Regions from separate parts of the Streptomyces lothianensis genome, predicted to be linked through region 2. Evidence: riboswitches for the same ligand, from Rfam matches in the RefSeq annotation. Region 2 holds a riboswitch; each other region holds the start of a gene.
What was found. Region 2 has a riboswitch for cyclic di-AMP ahead of ACLF6P_RS23085 (transglycosylase family protein). Riboswitches for the same ligand answer to the same signal wherever they lie in the genome.

Region 1 (3,500 bases), on a different contig from region 2:
TCGGATCTCGGCACCGATGACCGGGCCCTGCGGCACGACCTCGAACAGTTCGTACGGACGTGCCTCCCAGCCGTCCGGGACGCGGCGCAGGCTGCGGCGCCCTTCGTACATGCCGGCGGCGGGGACGCGGGCCTCGCGGAGCAGGGAGGGGGTGACGATCGTCATCGTGATGATCCTCGAGCGGTGGGTGAACGGGTCGGGCAGCCCGCACGGATCGGAATTCCGCGCGCGGCCGAGGCATGCGGAGGGGCTGTCCCATGTGGCCGACTGGAAGGGGCTGCCCCCTGAAGCCGACCGGAAGGGGAAGCCCCTGCAGCTAGCGACCCGATCGCTCGCACCCGCGCCGCCACGGGACCAGGAAGGTCTCGGCGGCGGCGGTCAGGTGCTGGATCATGCGTGCCATTGTGGGACCCGGGGCGCTGGACGGTCAATCGCGGCCGCCCGCCGCGCACGAGGGGCGGGCACCGGGCGCACCGGGCGGGCACCGGGCGCACCGGGCGGGCACCGGGCGCACCGGGGCGGAGACCGCGGACCGGATGCTCAGGCCGGACGCACGACGCTGTGGATCGGCATGTAGTAGATCGACTCGACCCGCACGTTGGTGCCCGGCTTCGGCGCGTGGATCATCTCGCCGTTGCCGATGTAGAGGCCCACATGGCTGATGTCGTCGTAGAAGAAGACCAGGTCGCCCGGTTTGGCGTTGTCGACGCTGACGGTCGTGCCCGCGTTCACCTGGTCCCAGGTGGTGCGCGGCAGTGAGATGCCCGCCTCCGCCCAGGCCTGCTGGGTGAGGCCGGAGCAGTCGTACGAATCGGGCCCGGCCGCGCCCCAGACGTACGGCTTGCCGATCTGGGCGCGCGCGAACTCGATGGCCTTGGCGGCCTTCGCGGCGTAGGAGTCGTCGGGGGCGGGGTCGGCGGGCTGCTCGCTCGCCTCCTCTTCCTCCTCCTGTGCGGCTTCCTCCCGGGCGGCCTCCTCGGCGGCCTGACGCCTGGCCTCCTCCTCCGCTGCCTGCTGGCGGGCCAGCTCCTGGGCCTTGCGCTCGGCCTCGGCCTTCCGCTTGCGCTCCAGCTCGGCCAGGCGCTCCTTCTCCTCGGCCGTCAGCTTCGCGAGCAGCTCGCGCGCCTCGCCCAGCTTCTTCTGCACGTCCTTCTTGCTGGTCTTCAGCTCGGACTCGGCCTCGCTGAGCTGCGCCAGGGAGTCGGTGGCCTCGCCCCGCTTCTTGTCGGCCTCGGTCTGCAGCCGCTGGAAGTCCTCGACTGCCTTGTGCTGCTGGCCGGAGAGACGCCCCATGAGCTGGCGGCGCGCGAAGTAGTCGTCGGGATCGTCCGAGAGCAGCAGGACGGCGGTGTCGGAGGTGCCGCCGCTGCGGTACTGCGCGGCGGCGATCTGCCCCAGTTCGCGCCGGGCCTCGTTGACCTTCTCGGTGCGCTTGGCGACCTCGTCCTGGAGATCGTTGAGCTTGCCGCGCTGCTGTTCGGTGCGCTCCTTGGCGAGGTTGTACTTCTGGGTGGCGGTGCCCGCCTCGCGGTACAGGGCGTCGACCTTCTTCTGCACCTCCTCCAGGGAGGGCTTCTCCGGCTCGCTGCGCGGGGCGGCGTTCGCCGTCTGTGCGAGCAGGGCGACGGAGGTGAGGGCGGCCGAGGTGATCCCGACGGCGTGTGACGTACGTATGCGACTGGTCCGCGGCTTGCGGTGCGAGGCCAAGGCCGGCGCTCCTTCCAGTGGGCGCCTACCGGGTTAGCTGTCGGGTTCGGGCGCAGGAAGGTCTGCCCTACGGGACGGTGGGGGCTGTCCCGATTCACCCCAAGGTCTGGTGGGTCCCCGGCTCCGGGTTGCCGTGCTCGGCGCTTCGGACTCGGCGCAGGCCGCCCGTTCCCGGCGTCGATCGCCGGTGGGGGTACGGGCCGCCCGCGCAGCACGCTAGCCAACTCGTGTGGCAGCTGTGAAGGTTGGTGTTCGATATGCCCGATACTTTTTCGTGACTTTCGCGGGGCGGGGTCGTTGGCGGCCTCTTCGGGCCTCTTTCGGACGCTTCCGGCCTCTTCCGGATGCTTCCGGAGGGGCCCGGGAGAGGCTCGCGAGGGGCCTGGGAAGGGCCGGGCGTGTCCGGCGAGGCGTCGCTCTCGTAGAACCCGGACCGGGTTGTCACACCGGGCGCCTAGACTCGGTAGGCGATGAGCAGCCTCTTTGACGACAGTTTTCTGGCGGGCCTCCAGGCCAAGGGCCGGTCCGGGCACGAGCCCGAGGACCACGGCCCCCCGCCGCCTCCCGAGGACGAGGGCCCGGAAGAGATTCCGGCGGACCTGTTCGGCGGGAGGTTCGACGCGCCCGCGCACCCGCCCGCGCACCGGGAGGCGTACTACCGCGACGGCGCCCCGCGCCCGGTCCTGGACAGCGCGGCCCTCCTGGAGGGGCTGAACGAGAACCAGCGCGCCGCCGTCACCCACAGCGACACCCCGCTGCTCATTGTGGCCGGCGCCGGCTCGGGCAAGACCCGCGTCCTGACCCACCGCATCGCGTATCTCCTCGCCGAGCGGAATGTGCACCCGGGTCAGATCCTCGCGATCACCTTCACCAACAAGGCCGCCGGTGAGATGAAGGAGCGCGTCGAGGAGCTGGTCGGCCCGCGGGCGGGCGCGATGTGGGTGATGACCTTCCACAGCGCCTGCGTACGGATCCTGCGCCGCGAATCGAAGAAGCTCGGCTTCACCTCCTCCTTCTCGATCTACGACGCCGCCGACTCGAAGCGCCTCATGGCCCTCGTCTGCCGTGACCTGGAACTCGACCCGAAGCGCTTCCCGCCGAAGTCCTTCACCGCGAAGGTCTCGGGCCTCAAGAACGAGCTCGTCGACGAGGAGGACTTCGCCGCCCGGGCAGCCGACGGCTTCGAGAAGACCCTCGCCCAGGCCTATGCGATGTACCAGGCCCGGCTGCGCGAGGCCAACGCCCTCGACTTCGACGACCTGATCATGACCACGGTCAACCTGCTGCGCGCCTTCCCGGACGTCGCCGAGCACTACCGCCGCCGCTTCCGGCACGTGATGGTCGACGAGTACCAGGACACCAACCACGCCCAGTACGCCCTCGTACGCGAACTCGTCGGCACCGGCGCACACGAGGAGGACGTACCGCCGAGCGAGCACGACCTGCCGCCCGCCGAGCTGTGCGTGGTCGGTGACGCCGACCAGTCCATCTACGCGTTCCGCGGCGCCACCATCCGCAACATCCTCGACTTCGAGGACGACTACCCGGACGCGACCACGATCCTCCTGGAGCAGAACTACCGCTCCACCCAGACCATCCTCTCCGCCGCCAACGCGGTCATCGAGCGCAACGAGTCACGCAGGCCCAAGAACCTGTGGACCAAGGCGGGCTCGGGCGCGCAGATCACCGGCTATGTCGCCGACACCGAGCACGACGAGGCCCAGTTCGTCGCCGACGAGATCGACCGCCTCACCGACGCGGGCGAGGCGAAGACCGGCGACGTCGCGGTCTTC
Region 2 (3,500 bases):
GTGCGGACTTCGGCAACGGCTATTACGGCGGGCTGCAGTTCGACCAGGCGACCTGGGAGGAGTTCGGCGGACTCGCGTACGCGCCGAGCGCTGACCTGGCCAGCCGCTCCGAGCAGATAGCCGTCGCCGAGCAGGCACTTGCGGCGCGCGGCGACCAGGCGTGGGCCACGTGCGGGCCGATCGCCGGGCTCGGGCTGGGGGCGCAGAGTCCTGAGGCCCGGGATGTGCCCGGTGGCGGTGGCGAAGGGGCCGGTCGCGCAAGTTCCGGTGGCTCTGGTGACTCCGGGGCGGCTGCCGGGGCCGGTGAGTCCGGTACGTCGGGCGGCGCGGGCGCGTCCGACCGGTCCGACCGGTCCGACCGGCCCGACGAGGGGAGGCCGGAGGGCTCGGGTGAGCCGGGTGGCTCCGGCGGCGAAGGGGCGACGGACTCTGATGCCTTTGATCCCTCAGCCCCCTCAGGCCCCTCGGATCCCTCCACGCCCTTCGATCCCTTCGGTCCTTCCGGCTCTGTCGGCTCCTTGGACCCTTCTGCTCCCTCAGGCGCCGAGGACCTCCCCGGCGCCTCCGAGCCGTCCGAGCCGTCCGTGCCGGTCACGCCGTCTCTGCCCGGCTTCCCGCTGTACGGCATCGAGAGCGACTGGGGCTTCGACGCCCCTGGCGGTGGCGCCTCGGGAGGCCTGGACATTCCGGAGGACCTGCCCAATTCCGGCGCATCGGGCGGGGCTGGCGGATCCGGCGATTCCGGTGAGGCGGGCGCGACCGACGGTACCGGCGAGAGCGCCGAGCCGGGCAAGTCCCCCGAGGACCCGACCGCTTCCCCCGACGGCCCCGTTGACGCATCCGCCGGCGGTCGCCACCGCGGCGATCGCGCCGCCGACGACTCCGCCGACGCCGAGCGCACTTCCTCGGGCCGCCATGCCTCGTCCGGCGATGACTCCACCCGTGACGCGGGCGACAGTGGCGACGACGCCGCCGACGAAACGGACACCTCGGATACCGCGGGCGCTTCGGGTGGGTCGGACGCCACGGGCGCCAAGGACGCCACGTACATCGTGCGCCCCGGCGACACTCTCAGAACGATCGCCGACGAGCAGCAAGTCGAGGGTGGCTGGGCTTCCCTTTACGAGGGCAATCGCAAGGCCATCGGCGATGATCCGAATCTCATCGTGCCCGGTCAGGGCCTGCGCCTCGGCGGGAAGTGATGCCGTAACGGCGGTGCGGGCGCGGGTCAGTTCGGCCGTGAATGTCCGTAATAAAGGAGCTTCGGGGGAAGTGAGAGATGGGTCTCACGTCCCCCGATTCTCTTTGTCTTTCCGGGGTTTGCCTGTTTACGGTCGTGACCGCTCGCCACTGGTGGGCCCCGGTGACCGCACGCCGAATCCTGCCGGCGGTCGCACGGGAACAGTCGTCGCGTCATGCGCCGTAGGCAGGAGCGGGGGACCCAAGGTTTGCGCCGCGGGCGGCGGTTGAAAGACCGTCGGCCCGGCTTGGGGTGAAGTGTCCGATTTGATCGGGCACCGGGTACTCACTGCACCCGAACCCGACAGCTCACCTCGCAGGCGTCGGTGAGGGGAAACTCCATGCTGTTTTCGGGCAAAGGCACCGGCAAGCACCGTCGTCTGACCAAGGGCGAGAAGGCCGTCCGCGCCGTCACGCTGGCCGGTGCCGCGGGCGCCGTTGTCGCCGCACCGCTGATGGCCGCGGGCACCGCCTCCGCCGCCACCGCCTCCGAGTGGGACCAGGTCGCGCAGTGCGAGTCGGGCGGCAACTGGTCGATCAACACGGGCAACGGCTACTACGGCGGCCTCCAGTTCTCGGCCTCCACCTGGGCCGGTTACGGCGGCACGGCGTACGCGCCCACCGCCGACCAGGCCACCAAGAGCCAGCAGATAGCCATCGCCGAGAAGGTCCTCGCGGGCCAGGGCAAGGGCGCCTGGCCGAGCTGCGGCGTGGGCCTCTCCGGCGCCGCGTACAACGGCGGCGCCGCGGAGCAGCCCGCCCAGCAGCAGGCTCCGCAGCAGGAGGCCACCGAGGCCGCCTCGGCTGCCCCCGAGCAGGAGTCCGCCCCGAAGCCCGAGGCGAAGAAGACCGTCGAGACCCCGGCCGGCAAGAAGGTCGAGAAGGGTGACGGCGAGTACAAGGTGAAGACCGGCGACACCCTCTCGAAGATCGCCGAGGCGCACGACGTCGAGGGCGGCTGGCAGAAGCTGTTCGAGCTGAACGACGACATCATCGACGACGCCGACCTGATCTACCCCGGCCAGCAGCTCCACCTGAGCTGACCGGACCCGCCCCGGCGGATTCCCCCCTCGCACTCCCGCCCCGGCGGATTTCCCCCCGGCGGATTCCCCCATACTCCCGCCCCGGCGCGCTTCCCCCGTGCGCGCCGGGGCGGGTCTCTCTCGCCATTACTGGCCGGTAACGATTCTCCCGGGCGAGGTCGCCTGTCCCGTATTGCAGGCCTTCGGTCCAGTTTTCGTCCCAGGGGACGGGCGGTCGGCTGGCCGAAGGCTCCGGGGCGGTTAGGCTCTTGTCGCAAGGCCGAAGAAGCCCCTGCGCCACCGCGTCACATCTTGCGTCACATCCCAGAAGGAGATGCTCGTGCCGTCCATCGACGTCGTCGTAGCCCGGGAAATCCTGGACTCCCGAGGTAACCCCACGGTCGAGGTCGAGGTCGGCCTCGACGACGGCAGCACGGGTCGTGCTGCTGTTCCGTCCGGTGCCTCCACCGGTGCGTTCGAGGCTGTTGAGCTTCGCGACAAGGACGCCAACCGCTACCAGGGCAAGGGTGTCGAGAAGGCCGTTCTGGCCGTCATCGAGCAGCTCGGCCCGGAGCTCGTGGGCTACGACGCCACCGAGCAGCGCCTCATCGACCAGGCCATGATCGACCTGGACGCCACCGACAACAAGGGCTCGCTGGGCGCGAACGCCATCCTCGGTGTCTCGCTTGCCGTCGCCCACGCCGCCTCCGAGGCCAGCGACCTGCCGCTGTTCCGCTACCTGGGCGGCCCGAACGCGCACCTGCTGCCCGTTCCGATGATGAACATCCTCAACGGCGGTTCGCACGCCGACTCCAACGTGGACATCCAGGAGTTCATGATCGCCCCGATCGGCGCGGAGTCCTTCTCCGAGGCGCTGCGCTGGGGCACCGAGGTCTACCACACCCTCAAGTCCGTTCTGAAGAGCAAGGGCCTGGCCACCGGCCTCGGGGACGAGGGCGGCTTCGCCCCGAACCTGGACTCCAACCGCGAGGCCCTCGACCTGATCGTCGAGGCCATCAAGCAGGCCGGTTACATCCCCGGCCAGCAGATCGCGCTCGCGCTCGACGTCGCCGCCTCCGAGTTCTACAAGGACGGCAAGTACCAGTTCGAGGGCAAGGCCCTGTCGGCCGCCGAGATGACCGCGTACTACGAGGAGCTCGTCTCCGCGTACCCGCTCGTGTCCATCGAGGACCCGCTGTTCGAGGACGACTGGGCGGGCTGGAAGGTCCTCACCGACAA
Region 3 (3,500 bases), on a different contig from region 2:
ACGGTTCCGCCGTCTTCGGCGGCCTCGGCTTCTTCGCCGTCTACCTCGGCTTCATGGTTCCCGCGTTCGGCCTGCTGACCTGGCTGACGATCCACAGCCGCCAGCGCGAGCTGCGCACCGTACGCGAGGAGCTGCCCGCCTACGTCGCGGCCGGCTGGCTCACCGTCCCCGAGCCGTACGTACTCGGCACGCTGCGCGCCCGCCGCCAGGCGCGCAGGTTCCCGAAGCAGAGCTACGGCAAGGCCGGCGGGCCGGAGGCGGCGCGTGCGGTCCGCGAGTACATCTCGCTCGCCACCGCCCTGGCCTTCCTGCGGCACCGGGGCCGAAGCGGCCGTGCGGGCGCCGATTTCGTCGCACGGGAGGCGGAGCTGCTGCAGGCGCTCTGGTACCGGCGTGAGGTGGCGCGCCCGGCCCTCGACCACGCGGCCCGCGTCACGGCACCGGCTTTCCCGCAGCCGCCCACGCCCTGGGCCAACCCGTACGGCCCGGTCCTCGCCCCGGCCCCGTACCTGCCGCCGATGCGTCCCATGCCGTACGCACCGGGCATGCAGCCCCCGCCGCACACCTCGGCCATTCCGTACCCGCCGCGCATCCCGGTCCAGCCGGGGCCCGGCGGGCCGACGGCCCCGGGCGGCTCGCACGCCCCGGGACCGTACGCGCCGAACCCGCAGACCCCGCACCCGCAGGCCCCGAGCCCGCATGCCCCGCCGCCGTACGCGCCACCCGCGGGCTACCGGGGCCTGCACACGTAACCGAGAGCACTCCCACACCCGCCCATGCACATGCCCATACACATGCACCTGCACATGCCAAAACCGGCAGCCCTGACGTCGGGGGGTTGCCGTCAGGACTGCCGGGGTTCGGGAGTGATCAGAGCGTGCGCGCTGCGGGCCTGATCAGGGGTTGAGGCCCTTGCTCTGCAGCCAGGCCATCGGGTCGATGAGCGAGCCGCCCGCGGTCTCGACCTCGAAGTGCAGGTGCGGACCGGTGGAGTTGCCGGTGGAGCCCACGCGGCCGATGACATCGCCGGTCGTGACCTTCTGGCCGACGCTGACACCGATGGACGACTGGTGGTTGTACGCCAGCTCCGTACCGTCCTCGAGCTCGACGACGGTGCGGTAGCCGTACGAGCCGGACCAGCCGGCCTCCTTGACGGTGCCCGTGTGCACGGACTTGATCGGGGTGCCGCTCGGGGCGGCGAAGTCCAGGCCCGTGTGCGAGCCGGAGGCCCACATCGAGCCGGCCTGCCCGAAGGTCGAGGTGATCGTGTACGAGGAGGTGGGGAGCGAGTAGCTCGCGGCGAGCTTGGCGAGGCGCTCCGCCTCGGCCTTGCGCCTGGCCTCCTCCTCCGCCTTGCGCTTGACCTCCGCCGCTTCCTTCTCGGCGGCTTCCTTCTGCTCGGCCGCTTCCTTCGCGGCCTTCTCTGCCGCTGCCTGCTCTGCGGCGGCCTGCTCGGCGGCCTCCGCCTCGTTCTCCTGGTTCTGTGCCTGCTCCAGGATGCGGGCGCGCAGGGCCTCACCGGCGTCGGTGGCGGCCTCGTCCTGCGAGCCGGAGCCGTCGACGGCCAGGGGCTGAGTGGCCCCGGCGGCCTGGGCGACGGTGGCCTGCTCGGGGGCCTCGGATGCGGCGTCGTCGGCTATCAGGTCGCCGACGACGGGGAGCTTCTTGGCCTGCTCACCGAGGTCCGGCATGGAGATCGGTACCGGCGGCCTGTCCTTCGCGCTCGCGATACCGCCCGCGCCCACGGCGGCGATGACGCCGACGCCGAGCACGGTGGAGCTGCGGGCGAGTCCGCCGCGCTGCTTGGCGACGCGGTGCCGGCCGCGTACCGGACGGATGGACTCCTCGGTCGGGTTCCACTCCTCGAAAGGCTGGTCCTCGAACCTGAACTCCTGGGTCCCGTCCGCGAAATACGGGGACTCGGAGGTGCTGCCACGGCCTGCGGGGGTCGCCACGGGGGCGGACTCCTTTCCTTCCTTCTCGCCTACCGGGTTAGCTGACGGGTTCGGAACAGGAAGGTTTCCTACGGGCGTTGACACCTTGCGTACACCCCTGGAAGAGGTGCCGCCTGCCCGATTCACCCCAAGATGGTGGTTCCCCGGCTCCCTTGCGGGATTAAGCGCGTGAGCACGGAGCCATCTCTTGTGACGGCTGGGACGACCGCGCTGCGTTATCGAACGTTAATAGAAGCGGGCCCGGGATTCCAAGCCGTTCCGACAGATCGTTAGCGGCTTTGGCCTGGACTTATCGGGCAACATGGCCCCAAAACGGGCGAGATTCCAGGCAAGTTGAAGGGGCTCACGCCCGCCGATTTTCTGACGTTTCGTCAATTGTTATGCGGAGGGCTCCCCGTTGGTCACCATGGGTGACGCCGAGGAGGGGGGCGTGGGCACCGCGCGAGGAGAGGGACGTGGGCGCCGCGGGCGCCCTGCCGCAGCCCCTACACGTACCCCGGCGCGCATTTCGGACTCCTCACACGGGGCCGGACATGCCGAAGGCCCGGCACGCTTTCACGTACCGGGCCTTCGTTCTCGTAGCGGGGACAGGATTTGAACCTGCGACCTCTGGGTTATGAGCCCAGCGAGCTACCGAGCTGCTCCACCCCGCGTCGGTGAAATCAACTATACGCCATCAGAGCGACACCTCCGACCACACGCACCGCTCTCCGCCCCGCGGGTCTGTCGGGGCCCTGGTCTGCGGATCGGGACTCAGCCGGGGGAACGGCCCAGGAGCCCCGCTCGCCGCCTCCTGAGCCCGCCGCCCGACGGGGCCTCGGACGAGGCACATCCCGCCGGACCGGGAGGCAGATGACGCACGCCCTGACCGTGAGGAGCCGGACCACCCCGAGCAGGGCGTCCGCGGGTACAGGCGCTTCGCCATGCTCGCGGTCAGGACTCAGGAGACCTGTCGTCGGCGGCGAGCGTCGCCCGATTCATCGAGGCGACGTGATGCCCGCAGGGAGTTAGGGCGTTTCGTTTGGATCAGTGGGTGGACCAGAGGAAGATGCCCGCGATGTGGAGTCCGGCCAGGTAGATGGTGGCCGTCTTCTCGTAGCGGGTGGCGATCCCTCGCCATTGTTTCAGGCGGTTGATGCACCGCTCGACGGTGTTGCGCCGCTCGTAGGTCTCTCGGTCGAAGGCCGGTGGCCTGCCGCCGCGGCTGCCCCGACGGAGCCAGTGTCCGCGCTGGTCCGCGGGGACGGGGATCACTGCCCGGACGCCGCGCCTGCGGAGGTGCTCGCGGATCGCGCGGGAGGAGTACGACTTGTCGGCCAGGACCAGGTCTGGCCTGGTGCGGGGCCGTCCTCGCCGACGGGGAACGCGCAGGCGGGCCATGACCTCGGTGAAAGCAGGTGCGTCACCGGCCTGGCCCGCGGTGAGAACGAACGCCAGAGGCCGACAGCGGGCATCGGCGGCGAGGTGGATTTTCGTGGTCAGTCCGCCGCAGGAGCGGCCGATGGCATGGTCGTCGGGTTCGCCGACCGGGGCCCCTTTTTGCGG
Region 4 (3,500 bases), on a different contig from region 2:
ATACTCGGCGCGCGCCTCGAACAGCGGGCTGAGCAGCTCTGTCACCTCGGCCGATCGGGCATCGGGGGCGTCGCTGGAGCGGTGCACCTTGTAGCGGCGGTGCTTGGCGTTGGACTCCAGGTAGTCGGCGACGACCGCCTCCCGCTCGACCCTGACCGCGAGCAGCGTCACCGCCACCGACAGGCCGGCGCGGTCCTTGCCGGCCGCGCAGTGCATCAGCGCGGGGACGCTGTCCTCGGCCAGCTCCGCGAGCACGCGGGTGTGATCGAGGGTGCGGTCCCGGACGATCATGCGGTACGTGGTGGCCATCCGGGCCGCGGCCCTGCCCCCGCCGAGGATCTTGCGCAGCTCCTCGACCCTGCCGTCGCGCACCATCTGCCAGAACTCCGCGCCGTCGGCCGGGTCGGTGAGCGGGAGGTTCAGATTGCGCACCCCGGGAAGCTCCACATCCGGGCCCTCCTGCTGCTGGTCCGCCGCGTTACGGAAGTCGAAGATCGTGTGCAGCCCGAGCGAGGCGAGGAACTCGGTGTCCGTCGCGGTGGCGTGGGCCAGATGACCGCTGCGGAACAGCACTCCCTGCCGTACGCGCCGGCCGTCCACCGTCGGCAGGCCGCCCACGTCCCGGAAATTGCGCACCCCGGCGAGTTCCGGCTCTGTCGACGGGATGTGCTGTGTCACGGGGGCTCCTCCCACAGTGTTCGCCGGCGCCGACCGCCGGCGTGCTGCGCACTGGGTGCACATGCCAACGACGATACGACATGGGGTCCGGGGCAGGCGGCTGTGGAGCCGATGAGGGCGAGATCACCGGCGCCGCTTTGTGCCGGAAACAGCCGATTCTGGAAGCGAATCGTCGCGGCTCTGCCGGTTACATCGACTACGCCCCCGGTTCCCTTAATGCCCGATTCGCCACCTAAGGAGTAACTGGCCCTGAATTAAGGGCTGGTGAGTCGTGTGGCGTGAGCGGGATCATATTCGTGACGGTGTGTGGCGATCTTCTTCCGTGAATTCCTGCAGCTGTATGGAAATCGAAGATCGTTCATCCACGGAGCGTCATGGCATTTCCCGAAAGGGGTCAGGTCCTGTGTGGCCCGCGGGAATTGAGGTGTTTGTTTCCCGCCCCGCGCTCCCCTACGGTCACCGACAGCCGGTGGACGCCCAATCCTGCCGCCACCGGAATTCACCCGCACACCCTTGTACGGCAGGAGCGGGGGACCCATTGGCAAGACGCCGACGCCGGTCCCGACCGGAGCGGCTTGGGGTGAAGTCGCCCTCGGGCGGCCGGGCATCTCCAGCCCGAACCCGACAGCTCACCTCGCAGGCGCCGGAGAGGAATCCGTCATGCCCGCGAAGGGTAAGCATCGCCGTCCCAAGTCCACCCGCCTGACGCGCTCGTTCGCCGTCGCCGGTACCGGGGGCGCTGCCCTCGCGCTGCCGCTGTTCGGCGCCACGGGTGCGAGCGCCGCCACGCCGCAGACCGCCGCGCCGCAGGCCGCGAGCATCGCCCCGGTCCAGGTGAAGAGCGCGCCGACCGCCCTGGCGCAGGCTGCCCTGACGCAGGCCGCCGAGGCCCGGGCCGCCTCGACCGCCCCGGCCGAGGCCGCCGGGTCCGCCGGGTCCGCGGACAAGACGTACACCGTCGTCGCAGGTGACTCGCTCTCCGCGATAGCCGCCGAGCAGGACATCGACGGCGGCTGGAAGCCGCTGTACGCCGCCAACAAGAAGGCCGTCGGCGCCGACCCGGGCCTGATCCACCCGGGCCTCAAGCTCAAGGTCGGCGCCGTGGTGCAGGCCTATGCCGACTCGGCGGCCGCAGGGAAGGCCTCGGGTGCGGCCGCCGAGTCGGGCTCGGGCGCCTCCCGCTCCGGCTCCTCGGACTCCGGCTCCTCGGATTCCGGCTCCTCGGACTCTTCCGGCTCCTCGGACTCCGGCGCATCCGCGAAGTCCTCCTCCGAGGCGGCGGCCGACACCGCCTCCGCGGCCGCCCCGGCCGAGGCGGCCGCGGAGGCACCCCGCGCCGAGCAGGCCGCCACCGCCTCCGGCTTCACCCGCCCGGTCGCCGCCGGCGTCTCCACGCAGTACCGCACCGCCGGATCCATGTGGTCCAGCGGGTACCACACAGGCACCGACTTCGCGGCCGCCGCGGGCACGCCTGTCCGGGCCGTCGGCGCGGGCACCGTCGTCTCCGCAGGGTGGAGCGGCGCGTACGGCAACGAGGTCGTCATCCGGCACGCCGACGGCCACTACTCGCAGTACGCCCACATGTCGCAGCTCTCGGTCTCCACCGGCCAGACCGTCTCCGGCGGCACCCGGATCGGCCTGGTCGGCTCGACCGGCAACTCCACCGGACCGCACCTGCACTTCGAGGTCCGCACCGGCCCGGGCTACGGCTCTGACGTGGACCCGGTGGCGTACCTGCGCTCCCACGGCGTCTCGCTCTGAGGCACCCGTGCCGTCCGCACGCCCGGTGTCCGGTGTCCTTCGCGGCCCGGACACCGGGCGTCGACGTCCCGCGGCCCCTGGGGCGTATTCCGCATCCGGCGCGCCTTCTCGGTGGTCTATGTCACCCGTTGTCAAGGGTGGTTACGGTGGCGTAAGTCACGTCTCGGGGTGAAAAATATGCCGACGTGGCAGATGACTCGACGACCTCCGCAGACCGCGCCGCCGTGACACCGGCGGCTTTCGCCTCCTACGCGGCACTCGGTGACAGCTTCACCGAAGGTGTCGGCGACCCCGGACCCGACGGAACCTTCGTCGGCTGGGCGGACCGGCTCGCCGTCCTGCTCGCCGACCGTCATCCCGAGCACAGCTTCCGCTACGCCAACCTCGCCGTGCGCGGAAAGCTCCTGGACCAGATCGTCGAGGAGCAGGTGCCGCGGGCGAAGGAGCTGTCCCCCGAGCTGGTCTCCTTCTGCGCGGGCGGCAATGACATCATCCGCCCCGGCACCGACCCCGACGATGTGGCCGAGCGCTTCGAGCGGGCGGTCGCCGAGCTCACCTCCGCAGTCGGCACGGTGGTGGTGACCACCGGCTTCGACACCCGTGACGTTCCGGTCCTCAAGCATCTGCGCGGCAAGATCGCCACGTACACCGCGCACGTGCGGGCCATCGCCGACCGCCACGACTGCCCGGTCCTCGACCTGTGGTCGCTGCGCTCGGTGCAGGACCGGCGCGCCTGGGACGACGACCGGCTGCACCTCTCGCCCGAGGGGCACACCCGCGTCGCGCTGCGCGCCGCCCAGGTGCTCGGTCTCGCCGTCCCGGCCGACCCGGACCAGCCCTGGCCCGAGATGCCGCCGCGCACCACGCTGGAGGTGCGCCGAGACGACATCCAGTGGGCGCGCGAGTACCTGGTGCCGTGGATCGGGCGGCGGCTGCGCGGTGAGTCCTCGGGTGATCACGTCGAGGCCAAGCGCCCCAACCTCATGCCGCTCTAGGAAGCGTCCCGCGCCCCGCGGTCATCGCCGCCGCGGGTGCGGAGGCGCGGGTGCGGAGGTGCCGGA

Region 1: another riboswitch for cyclic di-AMP. It lies ahead of ACLF6P_RS22545 (C40 family peptidase); the one in region 2 lies ahead of ACLF6P_RS23085 (transglycosylase family protein).
Region 3: another riboswitch for cyclic di-AMP. It lies ahead of ACLF6P_RS00705 (M23 family metallopeptidase); the one in region 2 lies ahead of ACLF6P_RS23085 (transglycosylase family protein).
Region 4: another riboswitch for cyclic di-AMP. It lies ahead of ACLF6P_RS26070 (M23 family metallopeptidase); the one in region 2 lies ahead of ACLF6P_RS23085 (transglycosylase family protein).

The regions. Positions count from the first base shown of each region.
Region 1 covers NZ_JBLMKT010000065.1:23,730-27,229, forward strand. The annotation lists gene ACLF6P_RS22540 (TauD/TfdA dioxygenase family protein) at 1-165, opposite strand, end outside; gene ACLF6P_RS22545 (C40 family peptidase) at 541-1,707, opposite strand; cyclic di-AMP (ydaO/yuaA leader) riboswitch at 1,714-1,860, opposite strand; gene pcrA (DNA helicase PcrA) at 2,178-3,500, shown strand, end outside.
Region 2 covers NZ_JBLMKT010000067.1:27,269-30,768, forward strand. The annotation lists gene ACLF6P_RS23080 (transglycosylase family protein) at 1-1,202, shown strand, start outside; cyclic di-AMP (ydaO/yuaA leader) riboswitch at 1,409-1,577, shown strand; gene ACLF6P_RS23085 (transglycosylase family protein) at 1,581-2,282, shown strand; gene eno (phosphopyruvate hydratase) at 2,596-3,500, shown strand, end outside.
Region 3 covers NZ_JBLMKT010000008.1:782-4,281, reverse strand. The annotation lists gene ACLF6P_RS00710 (PrsW family intramembrane metalloprotease) at 1-752, shown strand, start outside; gene ACLF6P_RS00705 (M23 family metallopeptidase) at 897-1,955, opposite strand; cyclic di-AMP (ydaO/yuaA leader) riboswitch at 1,967-2,132, opposite strand; tRNA gene ACLF6P_RS00700 (tRNA-Met) at 2,535-2,608, opposite strand; one part of gene ACLF6P_RS00695 (IS5 family transposase) at 2,982-3,467, opposite strand; one part of gene ACLF6P_RS00695 (IS5 family transposase) at 3,470-3,500, opposite strand, start outside.
Region 4 covers NZ_JBLMKT010000074.1:69,787-73,286, reverse strand. The annotation lists gene ACLF6P_RS26075 (tyrosine-protein phosphatase) at 1-678, opposite strand, end outside; cyclic di-AMP (ydaO/yuaA leader) riboswitch at 1,173-1,334, shown strand; gene ACLF6P_RS26070 (M23 family metallopeptidase) at 1,339-2,439, shown strand; gene ACLF6P_RS26065 (SGNH/GDSL hydrolase family protein) at 2,625-3,434, shown strand; gene ACLF6P_RS26060 (STAS domain-containing protein) at 3,431-3,500, opposite strand, start outside.